4 regions of the Streptomyces sp. NBC_00094 genome follow, and region 4 is predicted to be linked to each of the others. Evidence: riboswitches for the same ligand, from Rfam matches in the RefSeq annotation. Region 4 holds a riboswitch; each other region holds the start of a gene.
What was found. A riboswitch is a leader RNA that binds a small molecule or an ion and turns the genes downstream of it on or off. The one in region 4 is predicted to bind cobalamin.
Positions count from the first base shown of each region.

Region 1: it holds a riboswitch for cobalamin, as region 4 does, so the genes downstream of both, cobN (cobaltochelatase subunit CobN) here and OG580_RS07865 (cobalamin biosynthesis protein) in region 4, are expected to answer to the same signal.
Region 2: it holds a riboswitch for cobalamin, as region 4 does, so the genes downstream of both, OG580_RS33705 (acyl-CoA thioesterase) here and OG580_RS07865 (cobalamin biosynthesis protein) in region 4, are expected to answer to the same signal.
Region 3: it holds a riboswitch for cobalamin, as region 4 does, so the genes downstream of both, OG580_RS24190 (ribonucleoside-diphosphate reductase subunit alpha) here and OG580_RS07865 (cobalamin biosynthesis protein) in region 4, are expected to answer to the same signal.

Region 1 is NZ_JAPEMB010000001.1:3,905,490-3,910,842, forward strand. It holds gene cobN (cobaltochelatase subunit CobN) at 1-2,241, opposite strand, end outside; cobalamin riboswitch at 2,320-2,469, opposite strand; gene OG580_RS17120 (cobalamin biosynthesis protein CobG) at 2,548-3,894, shown strand; gene OG580_RS17125 (precorrin-8X methylmutase) at 3,891-4,544, shown strand; gene cobJ (precorrin-3B C(17)-methyltransferase) at 4,541-5,353, shown strand, end outside.
Region 2 is NZ_JAPEMB010000001.1:7,639,291-7,644,643, forward strand. It holds gene OG580_RS33700 (sulfatase) at 1-836, shown strand, start outside; gene OG580_RS33705 (acyl-CoA thioesterase) at 906-1,334, opposite strand; cobalamin riboswitch at 1,462-1,691, opposite strand; gene OG580_RS33710 (DUF2252 domain-containing protein) at 1,761-3,197, opposite strand; gene OG580_RS33715 (hypothetical protein) at 3,370-3,822, opposite strand; gene OG580_RS33720 (CPBP family intramembrane glutamic endopeptidase) at 4,198-4,881, shown strand; gene OG580_RS33725 (alpha/beta hydrolase) at 4,862-5,353, opposite strand, start outside.
Region 3 is NZ_JAPEMB010000001.1:5,415,232-5,420,584, forward strand. It holds gene def (peptide deformylase) at 1-245, shown strand, start outside; gene OG580_RS24185 (ribonucleotide-diphosphate reductase subunit beta) at 310-1,323, opposite strand; gene OG580_RS24190 (ribonucleoside-diphosphate reductase subunit alpha) at 1,323-3,689, opposite strand; cobalamin riboswitch at 3,821-3,965, opposite strand; gene OG580_RS24195 (GNAT family N-acetyltransferase) at 4,003-4,503, opposite strand; gene mctP (monocarboxylate uptake permease MctP) at 4,587-5,353, opposite strand, start outside.
Region 4 is NZ_JAPEMB010000001.1:1,818,805-1,824,157, reverse strand. It holds gene OG580_RS07870 (cobyric acid synthase) at 1-232, opposite strand, end outside; gene OG580_RS07865 (cobalamin biosynthesis protein) at 229-1,203, opposite strand; cobalamin riboswitch at 1,237-1,369, opposite strand; gene OG580_RS07860 (hypothetical protein) at 1,494-1,715, opposite strand; gene OG580_RS07855 (inorganic phosphate transporter) at 1,728-3,005, opposite strand; gene OG580_RS07850 (alpha/beta hydrolase) at 3,414-4,541, shown strand; gene OG580_RS07845 (hypothetical protein) at 4,816-5,353, shown strand, end outside.

The DNA of each region.
Region 1 (5,353 bases), 2.1 Mb from region 4:
GATCGCGTCCACGGACCAGCCGACGGCCTCCATGGCCTCGACCACCCGGCGGGCGCGCTCCTCGATGTCGTCGGTCCTGGCCCGGTCCATGGCCGACTCGTCCAGGCCCAGCGCCTCGCGCAGGCCCGGCAGCGCCTGCGTACCGCCCCAGATCTGCCGGGCGCGCAGGATGGAGAGGACCAGGTTGACCCGGGCCTCGCCCTCCGGCGCCCCGCCGAGGACGTGCAGGCCGTCCCTGATCTGCGCGTCCTTGATCTCGCACAGCCAGCCGTCGACGTGCAGCAGGAAGTCGTCGAAGCCGTCGTCCTCCGGACGGTCCTCGAGTCCCAGGTCGTGGTCGAGCTTGGCGGCCTGGATCAGCGTCCAGATCTGGGCACGGATCGCGGGCAGCTTGCCCGGGTCCATGGACGAGATCTGCGCGTACTCGTCGAGGAGCTGCTCCAGGCGCGCGATGTCGCCGTACGACTCGGCGCGCGCCATCGGCGGCACCAGGTGGTCGACGAGGGTCGCGTGGACGCGCCGCTTGGCCTGCGTGCCCTCGCCCGGGTCGTTGACGAGGAAGGGGTAGATCAGGGGGATGTCACCGAGGGCCGCGTCCGGGCCGCAGGCCGCGGACAGACCGGCGTTCTTGCCGGGCAGCCACTCCAGGTTGCCGTGCTTGCCCAGGTGGACCATGGCGTCGGCGCCGAAGCCGCCGTCCTCGGAGCGGGCGGCGATCCAGCGGTAGGCGGCCAGGTAGTGGTGGGACGGCGGCAGATCGGGGTCGTGGTAGATCGCGATCGGGTTCTCGCCGAAGCCGCGCGGCGGCTGGATGAGGACCAACAGGTTCCCGCGGCGCAGGGCGGCGAGCACGATGTCGCCCTCCGGGTTGCGCGACCGGTCCAGGAACATCTCGCCGGGCGCCGGGCCCCAGTGCTCCTCGACGGACTCACGCAGCTCGGCGGGGAGTTCGGCGTACCAGCGCTTGTAGTCGGCGGCCGGGATGCGGACCGGGTTGCGGGCCAGCTGCTCCTCGGTCAGCCAGTCCTGGTCGTGGCCGCCGGCCTCGATGAGGGCGTAGATCAGCTCGTCGCCGTCGCCGGAGACCAGACCGGGCAGCTCCTCGGCGGGACCGAAGTCGTATCCCTCCGCGATCAGTCGCCGCAGGAGGGAGACGGCGGAGGCGGGCGTGTCCAGACCGACGGCGTTGCCGATGCGGGAGTGCTTCGTCGGGTACGCGGAGAGGACGAGCGCCAGCTTCTTCTCGGCGTTCGGGATGTGACGCAGGCGCGCGTGGCGCACGGCGATCCCGGCGACGCGGGCCGCGCGCTCGGCGTCCGCGACGTACGCGGGCAGGCCGTCCGCGTCGATCTCCTTGAAGGAGAAGGGGACGGTGATGAGCCGGCCGTCGAACTCGGGCACGGCGACCTGGCTCGCCGCGTCCAGCGGCGACAGGCCCTCGTCGTTCTCCTCCCAGTTCGCGCGCGAACCGGTCAGGCACAGCGCCTGCAGGATCGGCACGTCGAGCCCGGCGAGCGCGCCCGCGTCCCAGGCCTCCTCGTCGCCGCCGGCCTGCGCCTCGGCGGGCTTGGTGCCGCCCGCGGCGAGGACGGTCGTGACGATCGCGTCGGCGGTACGGAGCCGGTCGAGCAGCTCGGGCTCGGGGGCCCGCAGGGACGCCACGTACAGCGGGAGCGCCTGCGCGCCGGCGTTCTCGATCGCCGCGCAGAGGGTGTCCACGAAGGCGGTGTTCCCGCTCATGTGGTGGGCGCGGTAGTAGAGCACCGCGATGGTCGGGCCGTCCGTGCGTCCCGGGGTGCGCTCCAGCGGGCCCCAGGTGGGGGCGGCGGCCGGGGCCTCGAAGCCGTGGCCGGTGAGGAGGACCGTGTCGGAGAGGAAGCGGGCCAGCTGCGCCAGGTTGGCGGGGCCGCCGTGCGCGAGGTAGGCGTGCGCCTCGGTGGCGACGCCGACGGGGACGGTCGAGGTCTCCATCAGCTGGGCGTCGGGGGCCTGTTCGCCGCTGAGCACGACGACCGGCTTCCCGGCGGCGCGGATCGCGTCCAGGCCCTCCTCCCAGGAGCGGAGGCCGCCGAGGAGGCGGACGACGACGAGCTCGACGCCGTCGAGGAGGCCGGGCAGTTCGGCGAGGGGCAGCCGGGAGGGGTTGGCGAAGCGGTACTCGACCGGTCCGCCGGCCGAGGCGGCGTTCGCCGCACGGGCGCTGAGCAGGTCGGTGTCGGAGTGCGACAGCAGCAGAAGCATGGCGTGCGCAGGCCCTTCCTCGGGGTTGTCCGCGCCCCGGGTGGTCGTGTGGGTTGGGGCCTCCCCTGCTCGAGCGAAGCCGAGAGCTTGGGGAAGGGAGTTCCTGACTCACCGGTCCCGGGATCGTGCTTGCGCACAGCCCGGGGCGGCTCACAGTGGCGGGACCGCGCCGGATTCTCACCGGGCTTCCTCCCCGGGGTCCTGGGACCCCATGCCGATCTGCATCCTAGATCGTGCCGTCGCGGGGCGGGGCGGGCCGTCGAGTCGGCCGGATCACACCCGGTGGTGGGCCGGTTCCCCGTGGGTATGCTCGCCGCCATGCCGCCCACCCCACCCACGACGCCCGAACGGGACGAAGCTCGCATTCGGGACCGTGGCGACGCCTGCCCCGGGGCGCTGCGCCTGCACGCCGCCGACGACGGCCGACTGGCCCGACTCCGGCTGCCCGCAGGGCGCCTGACGGCTCGCCAGGTCGAGACGCTGGCGTACGCGGCGGAGTCCCTCGGCGACGGGCGGATCAGCCTCACCTCCCGGGGGAACGCCGAGCTGCGCGGCCTCACCGAGGGCTGCGGCACGGAGCTCGCCGCGCTCCTCACGGAAGCGGGCCTGCTGCCCTCCCCCACGCACGAACGCGTCCGCAACATCGTGGTCTCGCCCGCCGCCGGCCTCGACGGACTCGGCGGCCCCGAGGTCCAGTTGTGGGCCCGTGACCTGGACGGCCTGCTGTGCGCCGAGCCCTGGGCGGCGGCGCTTTCCGGCCGATTCCTCTTCGTCCTCGACGACGGGCGCGGAGACGTGGCGGGACTCGGCGGAGATGTGACCTTGGTCGCAGTGGAGCCGGGTTCCGCGCTCCTGCACGTCGGCGGGCAGGCCTTCCGGGTCGGCGGGGACGACGCGCCCCCGGCCGCGCTCGCCGCCGCCGGAGCCTTCCTGGCCGCCGCCGGCGAGGCCGGGAACGGGGCCTGGCGGATGCGGGAACTGCCGGAGGGGTGCGCCCCGGACGTGGCGGGCGCGCTCGCCCGCGCGGGGATCGCGGCGGAGCCCGTACCGGACCGGGAACTTCCCGAGGGCACGCCCCTCACTCCCGGGCCCCTCGCCCCCGGGCCCCTCACTCCCACGCCCCCCGGCCCGATCGGCCCCGCCTCCCTCACCCCCGGCCCGATCGGCCCCGCCTCCCTCTACGTTCTGGCCCCCCTCGGCCGTCTCACCGCCGCCCAACTGCGCGCGCTGCTGCCCGCCGAGGAGGTACGGCTCACGCCGTGGCGCGGAGCGGTGGTCGTCGGGGCGACGGGCGAGGACCGGCTCGCCGCCCTCGCCTCGTACGGGCTGATCACCCGCCCCGACTCCCCCTGGGCGGGCGTCAGCGCCTGCACGGGGCGGCCCGGCTGCGCCAAGTCCCTCGCGGACGTCCGCGCCGACGCGACCCCGGGGCGGCCCGGCCCCACCGGGCACCCCGCCGCCCCCGCGCACCCCGCCCCCGCAGGCCTCCCCGTCCACTACTCCGGGTGCGAACGCCGCTGCGGCCATCCGCACGGCACCTGGGTCGACGTCGTCGCCACCGCCGACGACGCCTACCTGGTGGACGGCGCCCCCACCCCCCGTACCGCCCTGCCCGACGCAGTGACCACGGCCCGCACCACGACGACGAGATGAGCGAGAGCACCAGGATGTTCGACTACGAGAAGGACGGGGCGGAGATCTACCGCCGGTCCTTTGCCACGATCCGCGCCGAGGCGGAGCTCGCGGGCCTGCCCGCCGACGTCGCCCAGGTGGCGGTCCGGATGATCCACGCCTGCGGCATGACCGACCTCGTCCAGGACATCGCGTACTCCCCCCAGGTCGTCGCGAAAGCCCGCGAGGCCCTGAACGCCGGAGCCCCGATCCTCTGCGACGCCCAGATGGTCGCCAGCGGCGTCACCCGCAAGCGGCTGCCCGCCGACAACGAGGTGATCTGCATGCTCTCCGACCCGGCCGTGCCGGGCCTCGCCGCCGAGCTGGGCACCACCCGCTCCGCCGCCGCGCTCGAACTGTGGCGGGACCGCCTCGAAGGCTCCGTCGTCGCCATCGGCAACGCGCCCACCGCCCTCTTCCACCTCCTGGAGATGATCGCGAAGGGCGCTCCCCGACCGGCCGCCGTCCTCGGCATCCCCGTCGGCTTCATCGGCGCCGCCGAGTCCAAGGACGCGCTCGCCGAGCAGACGCTCGGCCTCGACTACCTCGTCGTACGGGGCCGTCGCGGCGGCAGCGCGATGACCGCCGCCGCGATCAACGCCCTCGCCCACGAAGCGGAGATCCAGCAGTGACCGGAAAGCTGTACGGGGTCGGCCTCGGCCCCGGAGACCCGAACCTCATGACGGTCGCGGCCGTGAAGGCCATCGCCGGCGCCGACGTCATCGCCTACCACTCGGCCCGCCACGGCCGCTCGATAGCGCGCTCCATCGCGGCCGAGCACATCCGCGAGGACCACGTCGAGGAGCGGCTCATGTACCCGCTCACCGTCGAGACCACGGACCACCCCGGCGGCTACCGCGGCGCCCTGAACGACTTCTACGAGGAGGCCGCGGCCCGCCTCGCCGCCCACCTCGACGCCGGCCGCACGGTCGCCGTCCTCGCCGAGGGCGACCCGCTCTTCTACGGCTCGTACCAGCACATGCACAAGCGGCTCGCGGACCGCTACGACACGACCGTCATCCCCGGCGTCACCTCGGTGAGCGCCGCCGCCGCCCGGCTCGGCGAGCCGCTGTGCGAGGCGGAGGAGGTCCTCACGATCATCCCCGGCACGCTGCCGGAGGACGAGCTGACGGCCCGCCTCGCGGGCACCGACTCGGCGGTCGTGATGAAGCTCGGCCGCACCTTCCCCACCGTGAAGCGGGCCCTGGAGCGGGCCGGTCGCCTCGACGACGCCCGGTACGTGGAGCGCGCGTTCATGGCGGGCGAGCGGACCGGCGCCCTCGCCGACATCGACCCGGAGACCGTCCCCTACTTCTCGGTCGCCGTCCTCCCCTCCCGCGTCGACCAGGAACTTCCCGTACGGGAACAGGGCGAGGTCGTCGTCGTCGGCACCGGCCCGGCCGGCGCGCCCTGGCTGACGCCCGAGTCGCGCGGCGCGCTC
Region 2 (5,353 bases), 5.8 Mb from region 4:
TCGACAAGGCCGCCACCGACCCCCGGCCCTGGTTCGCGTACGTCACGCCCTACGCCTCCCACGGCCCCCGCACCCCCGAGGCGAAGTACGCCGGCACCCCGGTCCCGGAGTGGAACGGCCGCCCCTCCGTGCCCGAGAACGACCGCAGCGACAAGCCGGCCTACATCAGGAACGCGACCGGCACCCTCGCCGACGGCCGGACCATCCGCGCCCAGCAGCTGCGCACCCTGCTCTCCGTCGATGACGCGGTGCAGGCGTTCAAGGACAAGCTCCAGGCCCTGGGGCAGCTGGACGACACCCTCGTCATCTACATCGGCGACAACGGCTTCGGCTGGGGGGATCACGGCTGGACCGCCAAGTCGGTGCCCTACCGCCCGGCCCACGAGGTGCCGTTCTACCTCTCCTGGCCGGCCGGCGGGCTGGGCGCGGGAACGGTGGACGACCGCATCGTCGCCAACATCGACATCGCGCCGACCGTCCTCGACGCGGCCGGCATCACCCCGAGCGCCCCGCAGGACGGCCGGTCCCTGCTCACGACCCACAGCCGTGACCACCTGCTGGTGGAATGGTGGAAGCAGGGCACCGGCACCGGTGGGGCGCCCACCTGGTCCTCGTACGTGGCCAAGGACAAGCAGTACACGGAGTACTACGACCTGACGACCGACGTGAACGGCACCGTGTCCGGCACCGGCCAGGTGAAGTTCCGCGAGTACTACGACCTGGTGGACGACCCGTACCAGCTGACCAACAAGCTGTATCAGGCCACACCGGCCCAGGAGCAGGCTCTCGGCGTCCCCGCCCTGGCCGCCCGGCTCGCCGCCGACCGAGTGTCCTGACCCGCACGCGGTACCGCAGGCGGGCCCCCGTGCCTCGCGACACGGGGGCCCGCCGCCCATCGGGTGCGGCTACGTCTCCAGGAGGCCGGGGACGGGACGCGGCCGGCCGTCGGCGTCGATGGCGACGAAGCTCAGCCGGGCGGTGGCCATTTCCGTGGCGGGGCTGGTGGTGACGTTCCAGCGTTCGGCGGTGACCTGGACGGCGACGGTCATGGAGGTACGGCCGGCGCGTTCGAGCGTGGCGTGGACGGTGAGCAGGTCGCCCGTGCGGGCCGGGGCGAGGAACGTCATCCGGTCCACGGAGACCGTGACGGCGGGGCCGTCCGCGTGCCGGCCGGCCGACGCGGCCGCCGCGTCGTCGATGAGCTTCATGACCACGCCGCCGTGGATGGTCCCGTACAGGTTGGTGTCGTGCTCGCTCATGATGTGGGCGAGGGTCACACGGGAGTCGGCTGGCGCCTTGTGGGCCCGGGTGCCTGTGGTGATGTCCGCGGTCACGGAACTCTCCTTCGCGAGTCGTGTGGGGCGAGCCCGATGACGTACCGCGGACGCGAAGGAACGGCGGGCACGAGAGTGCCCGCTGCCGCCGACCCGCCCACGAGGCCACCGAGATGTCCGTGCGCATCCGTCGCGCACGGGCAGTGGCAGGTCTTCGGACTCGCGGGCACGCCGACGTACGCATGGCACGTACGGGGCATCTACTGGCCGTCGCTTCCCGGACCCGTTCGGGTCCAGTGCGTATGACGGCGGTCGTTCCCGCTCACCGCTGCGGGGCAGTCCCGGATTCCCACCGGGTTCCCTCTTACGACGCATCCCGCCTGGCGGACGGGGCGAACCAGCTGCACCTCACACCCTAGGCGGTGCCTTCGCGGGATCGTTCGCCGCTCGTACGTGACGCCCACCTCACCGGGGGCCTCTCCGGGGTCAGTCCGCCGGTAGTTCCTCCGCGGGCAGCCTGCCCGCGCGCACCGCGTCGACCAGGGCCTGGTGGTCACGCTCGTTCTGGTCGGCGTACGCCTCCGCGAAGGTCGCGATCGCTCGGTCGAACGAGGTGCCGCTGCCCAGGTACGCGGCGATCGCGATCCGGTCACCGGATCGCGCGTGCGCACGAGCCAGCGTGACCCCGCACAGTTCCCCGAACGCCTGCATGTCCTTCGGCCCCATCCGCTCGGGCATGGCGATGCCCTTCCAGTCGCGCAGCTGGCGGACGTAGAAGTCGCGCTTCTTGCCGTCGATCCCGTCCACGCGCTCCCAGCCGAGGAAGATGTCGCTCGTGGCCTGCATCAACCGCTGGCCCGAGACCACTCGCTCGCCCTGGTTGCGGTACGTGCTCGCGCCGACGTGCGCGGCGAGCACGGAGGTGTCCGCCTCCTTGGCCTGGAGGAAGAGCGGGTCCTGATCGTCCCGGCCGAGCAGGAGGAAGATCCAGCAGCGGGTGCCGACGCTGCCGACGCCGACCACCTTGCGCGCGACGTCCACCAGTCGGTAGTCCTCCAGGAGCGTGCGCCGGTCGGAGGCGAGAGTGCGGCCGTACCGCTCGACCAGGCCGCGGAACTGGCGCTCCAGCGCGCTGCGCTCGACGTCCGGCAGCAGGTCGCCGGCCGGGACGAGCAGCGGGGGATCCGCCGCGATCCTGGGTCGGCCGTCGACCGTCTCGGTGAGCTTGTCGAAGGCCTGCAGGCTGTCGTGGGTGCGGGCCTTCGCCATCGCGTGGGTCAGGTTCCTCCGACCGCGCTTCGTTCCGTGGAGCCGTCCCGCGAGCAGGGACTCAAGGAGGTTCGCGTCGATCTTCGCGTACCAGACGTCGATGGTGCGCATACCCGCGAAGCGGATCATCGCCTCGCGGTACGCACGGACCGTGCGCCGGACGATGCGTGCGCGCTCCGCGTCGTCGAAGCCGTTCGCCCGCGCCGCGATGACGAAGCTCGTCGACAGCCGCTTGACGTCCCACTCCCAGGGGCCCGGCAACGTCTCGTCGAAGTCGTTGATGTCGAACATCAACTGCCGTTCAGGCGAGGCGAGCAGGCGGAAGTTGAGAAGGTGGGCGTCTCCGCACAGCTGGGCCGTGAGTCCCGAGCGCGGGGTGCCGGCCAGGTCGGAGGCCATGATCGCGGCGGCCCCCCGGTAGAAACGGAACGGGGACTCCGTCATTCGGGCGTACCGGATCGGTACGAGTTCGGGCACCCGTGCCGCGGACTGCGCCTCCAGGATCTCCAGGGGATCAGCCCTCTCGGGGAACGGCTTGTACTCGGCGTGACTCGATCGCGGCACGCTCCCTCGGGCTTCCTTGCCGAGGGCCGCGCGTTCCTCGGGTGTGGCGTGGGCTGCCGCGCGCATCGCCGTGGTCGGGTTCTGGGGCATCGAAGACTCTCCTGCCTGGCCCTGCGGCCGTTCGGGGTGTCCGGCACAGGGCTGGGGCCTGTCCGGCAGATCAGTCGGACAGGCCCCAGCCCGCCTGGACGGCTCCGCGGGCCTCCGCCGATGTCGGCCGCGCCGAGTAGTCGATGCCGGTGGGCCTGCTGCCGTCGGATCGTCAGTCGGAGGTGTGCGACCAGCTGGAGCACAGCGCCCAGATGATGAACACGTCGATCGCCAGGAGGGTGATCGCCCACCACGGCTGGTACGGCAGCCAGAGGAAGTTGGCGATCATGCTGAGGCCGGCCAGGCCGATGCCGGCCACCCTCGCCCAGTTCGCGCCGCTGAACAGGCCCACTCCGGTGAGAACGATGACGATCCCGAGGATGAGATGGATCCAGCCCCAGGACGTCAGGTCGAACTCGAAGACGTAGTTGCCGACGCGGGCGTACACATCGTCCTCGGCGATGGCCGCGATGCCCTGGAGGAGGGCCAGGACGCCCGAGACGGACAGCAGCACCGCGGCGAACACCGTGCCCCCGTGGGCCACGCCGCCGCCTCCGGACCGGGGCGCACTGTTCGGCGTGGGGCCGGTGTTCCTGTGTCCTCCGGTCGGTGTTTGCTGGCTCATGGAAGTCACCTCGCAGCTTTCGATCCGGTGCCGGGCATCCCGTCGGCGTTGTGATCCGCGCGCGCCTCCTTAGGCATGCCGGTCCAAGGTGCCTAGCTCCGAGTATCGCAGTTGCCGGGCAGGCGTGCTCGGCCGCCGAACGGCCGTGGGGCGTATACGGAGGACGCCCGTCCGCGCGGCTCGGGCGCTCGGGGGAGGCGCCCGGTAGCGTGGATCGAGGGGAGGGCGAGACGCACCAGCCGCCGAACCGAAGGACAGGCCCTCATGCCCTGCCGCGACCCCGACGAGTGCGAGCGGCGTGAGGGACGAAGTCGTCGTGCCGGGGGCGATGGTCCACGGGGCCGACGCCTCGGACGGATCGGCACCTGGCCGGCCGTGGGACTCACGGTGGCCGTGCTCGTCGCCGCCAACCTGGCCTTGCACCGCTGGAGCGGCCTGTTCGGCCTGGTGACGGCTGTCGTCGTCAGCGTTCTGCTCCTCGGTGTACTCCGCTGGGCGGGGGGTACCTGGGCGGACGCCGGCCTGGCGCGTGGCACGCTGCTTCGCGGTACCCGGTGGGCCCTGGTCCTGATCGGCCTGGTCGGCGCCGTCTACCTCGTCGGTGCTCTGCTGCCGGCCACACGGACGTTGTTCGAGGATCGACGGTACGACGGGATGAGCGGGGGCGAGCTGATGATGCGCGTTCTCGTACGAGTCCCCGTCGGCACCGTCCTGGTGGAGGAGATCGCCTTCCGCGGCGTGCTCTACGGGCTGGTGTACCGCGCCCGGGGGGCGGTGTGGGCGACCACGGTGTCGAGCCTGCTGTTCGGCCTGTGGCACGTGCTGCCGTCCCTGGACCTGGCGACGGCGAAGCCCGCACTGAACACGGTCTTCGGCGACTCCGCGTTCGCTGCCGTTCTGGCGGTCGTGGGGGCCGTGCTGTTCACGGCGGCGGCGGGCGTCCTGTTCTGCGAACTGCGCCGCCGTAGCGGCAGCCTGCTGGCTCCGATGGGCCTGCACTGGGCGGTCAACGCACTCGGCTACGTGGCCGGGTTCGTGCTCAGTCTTCCGGGCGAATGATGTCCCTCAGCCGCTCCAGGTCGGGCTCCGTGAATCCGGCCGGCCGCATGACGGCGTTCCATCCGTCGACGTACGCGGCCTTGTACGTGTGACCGTGACCGTCCGGCACGCCCGTGGAGAACGGCAGGTCGGCGGTGACCTGCCAGAAGGTCACGAAGGGCATCCAGACCATGGATTCGAGCACGTCCGAGCCGGGGCGCTCTCCGATCCAGTCGGGTTCGGAGAAGGCAAGGCCGGGACTCCACCAGACGATCGGGTCGGAAGGGTGCATGAGGTAGAGCACCCTCGTCCCGTCCCAGGGCTGGTTCGCCGGAAGTATCCCGGTGGTCGGGTCGTCGGTGAACCGGACGGTCCGCCCCTCCTTGTAGACGGGCTCGATCTCGGGGCTCCCCGCGTCGCGGTGATCACTGAACTCGCGGAACAGGGTGTTGAAGTTCGGCGGACCGGCGAACAGGGTGCCGGCGGTGCGGTT
Region 3 (5,353 bases), 3.6 Mb from region 4:
TGTCCGTGCCGACCGCCTACGCCGAGCTGGCCCGCCCCGACTACGCGGAGGTCCACGGCCAGGACGCCCAGGGCAACCCGATCAAGGTGCGCGGCACGGGCTACTTCGCCCGCTGCCTCCAGCACGAGACGGACCACCTGTACGGCTACCTGTACATCGACCGGCTCTCCAAGCGCGACCGCAAGGACGCCCTGCGCCAGATGGCCGAGAACACCCCGCGGTACGAGACCGTCCCGAACGTCTGACCCGGCCTACGAGGAAGGGCCCCGCACTCCTGGAGTGCGGGGCCCTTCCTCGTATCCGTACGGACTAGAAGTCCTCGTCGAGGTCCACCGAGCCCTCGACCGCCACCTGGTAGGCGGACGGGCGGCGCTCGAAGAAGTTGGTCAGCTCCTGGACGCCCTGGAGCTCCATGAACGCGAACGGGTTCTCGGAGCCGTACACCGGGGCGAAGCCGAGGCGCTGGAGGCGCTGGTCGGCGACGCACTGGAGGTACTCGCGCATCGACTCGGTGTTCATGCCGGGCAGCCCGTCGCCGCACAGGTCGCGGCCGAACTGCAGCTCCGCCTCCACGGCCTCCTTCAGCATGTCCGTGACCTGCTGCTGGAGCGCGTCGTCGAAGAGCTCCGGCTCCTCCTTGCGGACGGTGTCCACGACCTCGAAGGCGAAGTTCATGTGCATCGTCTCGTCACGGAACACCCAGTTGGTGCCGGTGGCCAGGCCGTGCAGCAGGCCGCGGGACCGGAACCAGTACACGTACGCGAAGGCGCCGTAGAAGAACAGGCCCTCGATGCACGCCGCGAAGCAGATCAGGTTCAGCAGGAAGCGACGACGGTCGGCCTGGGTCTCCAGGCGGTCGATCTTCTCCACCGAGTCCATCCAGCGGAAGCAGAACTGCGCCTTCTCGCGGATGGAAGGGATCTCCTCGACCGCGTCGAACGCGGCGGCGCGGTCGTCCGGGTCGGGCAGGTAGGTGTCGAGCAGCGTCAGATAGAACTGGACGTGCACGGCCTCCTCGAACAGCTGGCGCGACAGGTACAGGCGCGCCTCCGGGGAGTTGATGTGCTTGTAGAGCGTCAGGACCAGGTTGTTCGAGACGATCGAGTCGCCCGTCGCGAAGAACGCGACCAGACGGCCGATCATGTGCTGCTCACCGGGGGTGAGCTTGGCGAGGTCGGCGACGTCCGAGTGGAGGTCGACCTCCTCCACCGTCCACGTGTTCTTGATGGCGTCCCGGTAGCGCTCGTAGAAGTCCGGGTAGCGCATCGGACGGAGGGTCAGTTCGAAGCCCGGGTCGAGCAGGTTCTTGTTGTCGCTGGACATTACTGGCAGGCCTCGCAGGACTCGGGGTTCTCGAGAGAGCAGGCGAGGGCGTCCGCGTCGGGGGTCGCCTGCTGGAGGGGGATGGGAGCGGCGGCCGCGGTCGACGCCTGCGCGGCGCGGGCGATCCGGGTCGCCGGGCGGGAGCGCAGGTAGTACGTCGTCTTCAGACCCTGCTTCCAGGCGTACGCGTACATCGACGACAGCTTGCCGATCGTCGGCGTCTCCAGGAACAGGTTCAGGGACTGCGACTGGTCCAGGAACGGGGTGCGGGCGGCGGCCATGTCGATCAGACCGCGCTGCGGGATCTCCCACGCCGTGCGGTACAGCTCGCGCACCTCGGCCGGGATCCAGGTGAAGCCCGCCACCGAGCCGCTGGCGTCGCGCAGCGCGTCCCGGGTCTGGGCGTCCCACACGCCGAGCCGCTTCAGCTCGTCGACCAGGTACGAGTTGACCTGGAGGAACTCGCCCGACAGCGTCTCGCGCTTGAAGAGGTTGGAGACCTGCGGCTCGATGCACTCGTAGACGCCGGCGATCGAGGCGATGGTCGCCGTCGGCGCGATCGCCAGGAGCAGGCTGTTGCGCATGCCGACCGCGGCGATCCGCTCGCGCAGGGCCGCCCAGCGCTCCGGCCAGTTCAGCTCGACGTCGTAGTGGTCCGGGTGCAGGACACCGCGGGCCGTACGGGTCTTCTCCCAGGCCGGGAGCGGGCCGCTGCGCTCGGCGAGGTCGGCGGAGGCCTCGTACGCGGCGAGCATGATCCGCTCCGCGATACGGGTGGACAGCGCGCGCGCCTCGGGGGAGTCGAAGGGCAGCTTCAGCTGGAAGAAGACGTCCTGGAGGCCCATCGCGCCCAGGCCCACCGGCCGCCAGCGGGCGTTGGAACGCCCGGCCTGCTCGGTCGGGTAGAAGTTGATGTCGACGACCCGGTCGAGGAAGGTGACGGCCGTACGGACGGTCGCGTCGAGCCGCTCCCAGTCGATGTCCCCGCCGACCACGAACGAACCCAGGTTCACCGAACCGAGGTTGCAGACGGCCGTCTCGCCGTCGTTCGTGACCTCGATGATCTCGGTGCACAGGTTCGAGGAGTGGACGACCGTGCCGGGCTCGGCGGTCTGGTTGGCCGTCCGGTTCGAGGCGTCCTTGAAGGTCATCCAGCCGTTGCCGGTCTGGGCCAGGGTCCGCATCATCCGGCCGTAGAGGTCGCGGGCCGGCATCGTCTTGCGGGCCAGGCCCTTGGCCTCGGCGGCGCGGTAGGCCGCGTCGAACTCCTCGCCCCACAGGTCGACGAGCTCGGGCACGTCCGCCGGGGAGAAGAGCGACCACTTGGCGTCGGCGTTGACCCGGCGCATGAACTCGTCCGGGATCCAGTGCGCCAGGTTGAGGTTGTGCGTACGGCGCTGGTCCTCGCCCGTGTTGTCGCGGAGCTCCAGGAACTCCTCGATGTCCGCGTGCCAGGTCTCCAGGTAGACGGCGGCGGCGCCCTTGCGTCGGCCGCCCTGGTTCACGGCGGCGACGGAGGCGTCGAGGGTCTTGAGGAACGGGACGATGCCGTTGGAGTGCCCGTTGGTGCCCCGGATCAGCGAACCGCGCGCGCGGATGCGGGAGTAGGAGAGCCCGATGCCGCCGGCGTGCTTGGAGAGGCGCGCGACCTGGTGGTAGCGGTCGTAGATGGAGTCCAGCTCGTCCTGCGGGGAGTCGAGGAGGTAGCAGGAGGACATCTGCGGGTGGCGGGTGCCGGAGTTGAACAGCGTGGGGGAGGACGGCAGGTAGTCCAGACGGCTCATCAGGCCGTACAGCGCGCCGACCTCGTCGAGCGCGCGGACGCTCTCGTCCTCGGCCAGGCCGCAGGCCACGCGCAGCATGAAGTGCTGCGGGGTCTCGATCACCTTGCGGGTGATCGGGTGACGCAGCAGGTAGCGCGAGAAGAGGGTGCGCAGACCGAAGTAGCCGAAGCGGTCGTCGGCGGCGCCGTCGACGGTCGCGTCGAGCCGGTCCGCGTGCAGCGCCACGAAGTCGGCGGTGCGGTCGGCGATCAGGCCCTCGCGGTGGCCGACGGCCACGGAGGCCGAGAAGGAGACCGCGCCCTGGCCGGCCGCCTCGTCGGCGATCGTGATCGTCAGGAGCCGGGCCGCGAGCCGGGAGTAGGCCGGGTCCTCGGAGATGAGCCCCGCGGCCGCCTCGGTGGCCAGCTCGCGCAGTTCCGCCTCGTCCGCCGTGGCGCTGCGGCCGCGGAGGGCGGCGGCGGCGACCTTGCCGGGGTCGGTGTCGGGGAGGTCGGCGGTGAGATCGGTCAGGGTCCGCAGCAGCACGGTGCCGGGTCCGTCGCTCTCGATCGCCGTGGCCGGATCGGCGGGCGCGATGGTCACGTGGGGGCTCTCCCTCGCTCGGCTCGGGGCCGCGGCGGGGGAAGGCGGGCAGGCGGCCGTCCGTACGCCGGACGCGCCGCGTCCACCGGCCCACTCCGCGAGGCCCGGACGTCAGTGACACCCGGAACGGACGGACCGGGCGCGCTGTCGGCAGGTCCTCGGACTCACCTCGTACGCGCGTATGGGTACGAAGCACACCGTTGCGGGACAGTTCCGGATTCGCGCCGGATTTCCCTGCGTCGACAGCGAGGTCGAGCATACATGTGGGGGGCGCCGCTCATCGCACCCCCCACATGTTGTGTCGTCCCGTGGGTCAGAACTCCAGGGCGTACGTCCGCAGACTGTGCCCGGGAACCGGATCCCAGTCCCGCTCGGGGGTGCGCACGAAGCCCATCCGCTCGTAGATCCGGTGCGCCGCGACCATCTTCGGGTCCGTGGAGAGCACGAGCCGCGCGCAGCCCGGCAGAGCCCGCGCCCGGTCCGCGCAGAAGCGTACGAGCGCCTCTCCGACGCCCCTGCCGCGGGCCTTCGGGGAGACCACCAGCATCCGGAACTCGGCCTCGCCGGCGACGGCGATGTCCGCCCAGGTGGTGGCGCCGGGGGCGAAGGTCACCCCGCCGATGATCCCGTCCTCCGCGTCGACGGCGACGAGCACCTCGGCCTCGCGGGCCCGCCGGGCCGTGTCCCGGAGCACGTCCAGGTAGAAGTCGTCGGCCCCGTGCAGCAGCAGCCCGTCGTTCAGGTAGGTCAGCCCGGTGAGTTCGCCGAGCTCCTCGTACTCCTCGGGCCGTACCGCCCTGATCGTGAAGTCCATGGGAGCAGTCTGCCTCGGGGCACGGGAAAGGGGCCCGGGATTTCCTGTCGGAGATCCCGGGCCCCTTCCTGCAGGTCGTACGGTCAGTGCACTCCGGCGTCGACCTTCGGGGCCTCCTTGCGGGCCGGAGCGTCGCCCGCGTCGGCCGTGTAGTCCTCGGGGGAGGTCTCGTCGACGCCCTCGGGGGCCTTGACGGCCTTGAGGACGAAGGTCAGGACGACCGTGACGACGAGGTTGAGGACGAAGGCGGTGAGGCCGATGTAGCCGATCTCGCCGATACCCGGGATCTCGGCGGAGGATCCGCCGAAGTGCTTCTGCGTCGGGCTGGCGACGCCGTACGCGGCGACCGTGCCGTAGACCATGCCGACGGCCCAGCCGGCGAGCAGCGCCCAGCGGTGGAACCAGCGGGTGAAGAGGCCGCCGACCAGCGCCGGGAAGGTCTGGAGGATCCAGATGCCGCCGAGCAGCTGGAAGTTGATCGCGACCGTCTTGTCCATGGTGAGGACGAAGGCGAGCGCGCCGACCTTCACCAGCAGCGAGACGAGCTTGGAGACCTTGGTCTCCTGGGCCGGGGTCGCGTCGGGCTTGATGAAGTCCTTGTAGATGTTGCGGGTGAAGAGGTTGGCCGCGGCGATCGACATGATCGCGGCCGGGACGAGCGCGCCGATGCCGATCGCGGCGAAGGCGACGCCCGCGAACCAGTCCGGGAACATGGTCTCGAAGAGCTGCGGGATGGCGAGCTGGCCGTTCTTGACCTGGATCCCGGCGGCGATCGCCATGAAGCCGAGCAGCGCGAGCAGGCCCAGCATCAGCGAGTACAGCGGCAGGATCGTGGTGTTGCGGCGGATCA
Region 4 (5,353 bases):
CCGGGTTCATGAGCGCGGTCGGCTCGACCCGGGCGGCCTGCGCCTGCATGGCCTGGGCCCGCCCGATCTCGGCGCCCTCGCGGGTCACGAAGGAGTTCAGGGACATGTTCTGCCCCTTGAACGGCGCCACCTTCAGGCCCTTGCGGACCAGCCAGCGGCAGATGCCGGCCGTCACGACGCTCTTGCCGGCGTCGGACGTGGTCCCGGCGACAAGCAGGCCCCCACCCCTCATGCGTTCCTCCGCTTCATGGCACCGATGATCAGACGGCCGCCGACACAGGCGGCCAGGGTCAGCGCGGTCACCCGGCGGGAGAGCCGGACCGCCCGTTCGATGTCGGCGACCTCGACGGGCCGCCCTTCCCCGTTGAGCACGGGCCGGTGCTCGACCCGCCCGGCGTACGAGAGGGTGCCCCCGAGCCGTACGCCGAGAGCGCCCGCGAAGGAGGCCTCGACGGGCCCCGCGTTGGGGCTCGGGTGCTTCTCCGCGTCCGCCCGCCAGGCCCGTACGGCGCCCCGCGGATTCCCTCCGGCGAGCGTCGCGGCGGCGGCCGTCAGCCGGGCCCCGGGCCAGCCGGCCACGTCGTCGAGCCGGGCCGAGGCCCAGCCGAAGCGGCGGTGGCGCGGGGACTTGTGGCCGACCATCGCGTCGAGGGTGTTGACGGCCCGGAAGGCGACGAGGCCCGGCACGCCCGCGACGGCGCCCCAGAAGAGGGCGCCGACCACGGCGTCGGAGGTGTTCTCGGCGACGGACTCGACGACCGCGCGGGCCATCGCGGGACCGTCCAGGGACTGCGGGTCGCGCCCGCACAGGTGCGGCAGCCGCTCGCGGGCCACCTCCAGGTCCCCGACGGCGAGCGCCCCGCCGATCGCGCGGGCCTCCCGCCCCAGGGTCGTACCGCCGACGACGGCCCAGACGGAGGCGGCGGTCAGCGCCACGGCGGCGGCCGGCCGGTCCCGTACGACCCGGGTGGCGAGCGCGCCGAGGGCGGCGGTGGAGCCGACGCAGACGGCGGTGTGCAGGGCGCCCCAGCCGCGGTGGTCGTGGTGGAGGCGCTGCTCGACGGCGGCGGCAGCGCGGCCGAAGACGGCGACGGGGTGTCCGCGGCGGGGGTCGCCGACGAGCTGGTCGACGGCGAGCCCGAGGGCGGCGCCGTACGCGAACCCGTCCCGGGAGAGGCGGCTGGATCTGATGCGGCCGGGCATGGCGCATGTCCTCACTCAGGGTCCGCGCCCTGGATCGACGTGACGGGCGGCGAGAGTTCCTGACTCCCGGACCCTTCGGATCCGGTCACAGTGGCGGGACCGCGCCGGATTCGCACCGGACTTCCTCTGCTGCCGCCGTAATGGCCTCGGCAGTCCACCACGCTCCGCGAACACCCGTCAACCCACCCTTGACCTGCGACGGGTCACTGTGCGAAGCACCACAAACACGGCGGCCGGGCGGCCCGCACCCGAAGGTGCGGACCGCCCGGCCGCCGTGAGAGAGGGGACCGTCAGACGACGATCAGGTAGATGCCGTACGCCACGGCCGCCAGGCACAGGGCGAAGCAGGCGTACGCGCCGGTCCGGGCCATCGTGGCCGAACCGCCCTGGGCGGCGGCCTGCTCCTGCTTGGAGAGGCCGATGATGCCGAGGGTGAAGAGGCCCACGAGGGCGACGGTCGCCACGAGGCTGACTCCGAAGACGGAGCCGAGAGCTGCCCAGTCGATCTTCATGTCGTTGGTTCCTTACACCGCTGCGGCGGGGGCCGGGGGAGCGGCCGGGTCCGTGGGAACCGGCGAGGGGATGGTGGTCTTCAGGTCCTCGTCCGCGACGGCGGCGACGGAGCCGGCGGCCGGCGGCGGGGTGACGGCCGCGATGGCGGTGGTCACCACACCCGCGGGCTCGGACCCGCCGTCGAGGTCGTCGTCGTCGGTGACGTTGTGGTGGTCGACCGGCTTGCGGCGGGACAGCGCCCAGATGACGGCCGAGCCGGAGACCAGCAGGACCGCGACGGCGGCGATGCCCCAGGGGCCCTGCTTGGTGAGGAACTCGGCACCGGCGCCGACCAGGCCCGCGGCGGGCAGGGTCAGACCCCAGGCGACGAACATCCGGGTGGCGGTCGACCAGCGGACGACACCGCCCTTGCGGCCGAGGCCGGCACCCATCACGGCACCCGAGCAGGACTGGGTGGTGGAGAGGGAGAAGCCGAGGTGCGAGGAGGCCAGGATGACCGTCGCGGCGCTGGTCTGGGCGGCGAAGCCCTGCTGCGGCTGGAGGTCGGTGAGGCCCTTGCCCATGGTGCGGATGATGCGCCAGCCACCGAGGTAGGTGCCGAGCGCGATCGCGACACCGGCGGCGACGATGACCCAGAGGGGCGGGTTGGAGCCGGGGGCGACGACACCCTGGGTGACCAGGGCGAGGGTGATGATGCCCATCGTCTTCTGGGCGTCGTTGGTGCCGTGGGCGAGGGAGACGAGACCGGCGGAGGCGATCTGGCCGACCCGGTAGCCCTTGGCGGTGTGCTTCGTGTCGGTGTTGGCGCCGATCTTGTACGTCAGCCTGGTGGCCAGCATCGCGGCGAGACCGGCGACGAGCGGCGCGGCGACGGCGGGGATGAGGACCTTGGTGACGATGGTGGGGCCGTTCACGGCCGACCAGCCGGCCGACATGACCGCGGCGCCGATGAGGCCGCCGAAGAGGGCGTGGGAGGAGCTGGACGGCAGGCCCAGGAGCCAGGTCAGCAGGTTCCACAGGATGGCGCCCACGAGCGCCGCGAAGATCACTTCTGTGCGAATGCCCTCTTCGTTGATGATCCCGCCGGAGATCGTCTTGGCGACCTCCACGGACAGGAACGCCCCGACGAGGTTCAGCACGGCGGACATGGCCACCGCCGTCTTGGGCTTGAGTGCACCGGTCGAGATGGTCGTGGCCATCGCGTTGGCGGTGTCGTGGAAACCGTTCGTGAAATCGAACACGAGAGCTGTCACGACCACAATGGCGAGCAGCAGCGTGATGTGTTCCATTTACCCAGGCAATCGTTTGACGTCAGTGGCTCGACGAACGTAGGCAACCTGAGTGAACGGAAGGTGAACTGGGTCGGGCGACGTGGTGTCCCCATCCGGTGTCAAGAGATTCCGCTTAGCGCCCGGACGGCGACGCCGTCCACGATGCGGTCACCCCGCAACCCCGGGTAATCCGGGCGATCGCGGGGCATCCGCGACGTGACCCGGTTCCTCCCCCGCCACCCGGTTCCGCCCCCTGGACCGAACCATCCGACCGGGGGACCCCGTCGAGGAGACCCATGTCACTCCCCAGGGGGGTGCGGGACGCTGAGGGGCACGGGGCCCAGGAGGTCACGGGAGGCGCGCGGAACACCCCCCGGCCGGGTCCGCCCGGTGGCAGGCCGGCCCGGTCCTGCCGACACTGGGAGCGTGCGCCCGGCTACAGCGACGGCAGCGGCCGTCACCACTCTGATCGGTGTCGGCGCGGTCGCGGTAGCGGCCGGCCGGTACGCCAGCGACGTCGCCCTCAGGGCGCCGTCCGGACGACCCCTGCCCGGAGACCCCAAACTCACCGTGCACGCCACGGGCCCCGAACGGATCACCCTCACCCGCAGCCTCGCCTCCCTGCGCCCCGGTACCTACGGGATGGAGGCCCCAGGCCTGCACGCCGTCCTCGGCCCCGTACTCGAACGGGTCCCCCACACCGCCGACACCGTCGTCCGCCGCCTCGAACGCGTCGAGTTCGGCGTCCTCGGCCCCGGCGCCCGCGTCCGCCTCACCCCTCAGCTGCACCGCGGCACACCGGTCTCCGCCCTCGGGCTCGCCCACGAGGACGTCGAGATCCCCGGCGAGCTCGGCCCGCTGCCCGCCTGGCTCGTCGCCGGCCCGCGCACCACGTGGGTGATCGCCCTGCACGGCATCGGCACCACCCGGGAGCACCCCCTCAATCTCGTCCCCTTCCTCAGCCGGCGGAAGGTCCCGGTCCTCATCCCCGCCTACCGGGGCGACGAGGGGGCGCCCGCCTCCCCGGACGGCCTCGCGCACCTCGGCGACTCCGAGTGGCGGGACGTGGACGCCGCCATCCGCTACGCCGTCCGCCGGGGCGCCGAGAAGGTCGTCCTGCACGGCTGGGGGACCGGTGCCGCGATGGCCCTGCGCGCCGCCGCCGAATCGGGGGTACGGGACCGGATCAGCGGCCTCGTCCTCGACTCCCCGGTCCTGGACTGGGAGGCCACCACGCGCAGCCTCGCTTCGGCCCACCGGGTCCCGGGCCCGCTGCTCCCGCTCGCCGTCCGCGCCGCCCAGGGCAGGACGGGGCCGCACGGCGACCTGCTCCAGGCCGCCTCCGAACCGGGAGCGCTGCGCGTTCCGGTCCTCCTCCTGCACGGCCCCGACGACACGATCGCCCCCTGGGGGCCGTCCATCGAGCTCGCGGCCCGCCGCCCCGACCTGGTCACCCTGCAGACGGTCCGGCACGCCCCGCACGCGTCGATGTGGAACGCCGACCCCGTCGCCTACGAGGAGGCCCTGCGCCGCTTCCTCACCCCCTTGCTCTGAGGGCCGCCCGGGCAGCCGCCCCGAGGGCCGCCCGGGCAGCCGGTCCGACAGCCGTCCGGGCAGCGCTCCGACGGCCGTCCGGAAGGCCGCCCGGGCAGCACTCCGACGGCCTCTCCGACGGCCGTTCCGACGGGGCCGTGGATTCCGATTGGGCTTTCGGGCCGTCAGCGGGAAGACTGCCCCCGTGACGTCTCGAAAGCCCGATGAACCATTGGCGCGCAACTCCAGACTCCGACTCGTCCGCCCGCGGGCGCTGGCCACCGCCCGACGGGCCGTGACGACCCGGCGCACCCGTCCGGCGCCGCGGCCGCCCGAGGGCACTCCGCCCCGCGCGGAACTCGCCCGTCAGGCCCGGCACGTCCTCGCCGACGCCGTACGGATCGCCCGCTGGGCCGCCGTCGAGCGTGGTCCCGAATCCGCGCTCCGTACCGGCGTCGACGCCGTCCCCGCCCAGGAACGGGCCGCGGCGGCGCTGAACCTGACCTCCGGCCAGATCCGGGCCGGCTGGGACCGCGCCCGGCTCGCGGGGCTCGTCGAGCTCCACGGCGACACCGCCCGCCCCGGCTGGCGGCTGCACGCCTGGGACCGCGACGACTCCGCCGTCCTGCGCGGCTGGGTCGCCCTCTTCGACGCCTGGTCCCTGGTCCACCCGGCCCCCGAGGGGGTCGCGCCGAGCGCCGTCGCCGAGGTCGTCGAGGCCGTCCCGCAGGTGCTCTCGCTGCTCCAGCTCTCCCAGGGCCCGGTCCTCGTCCCGGCCCTCCTCGACCTGCTCGGCCAGCGCGTCGAGGAACTGCGCGAGGAGCGCTGCGAGG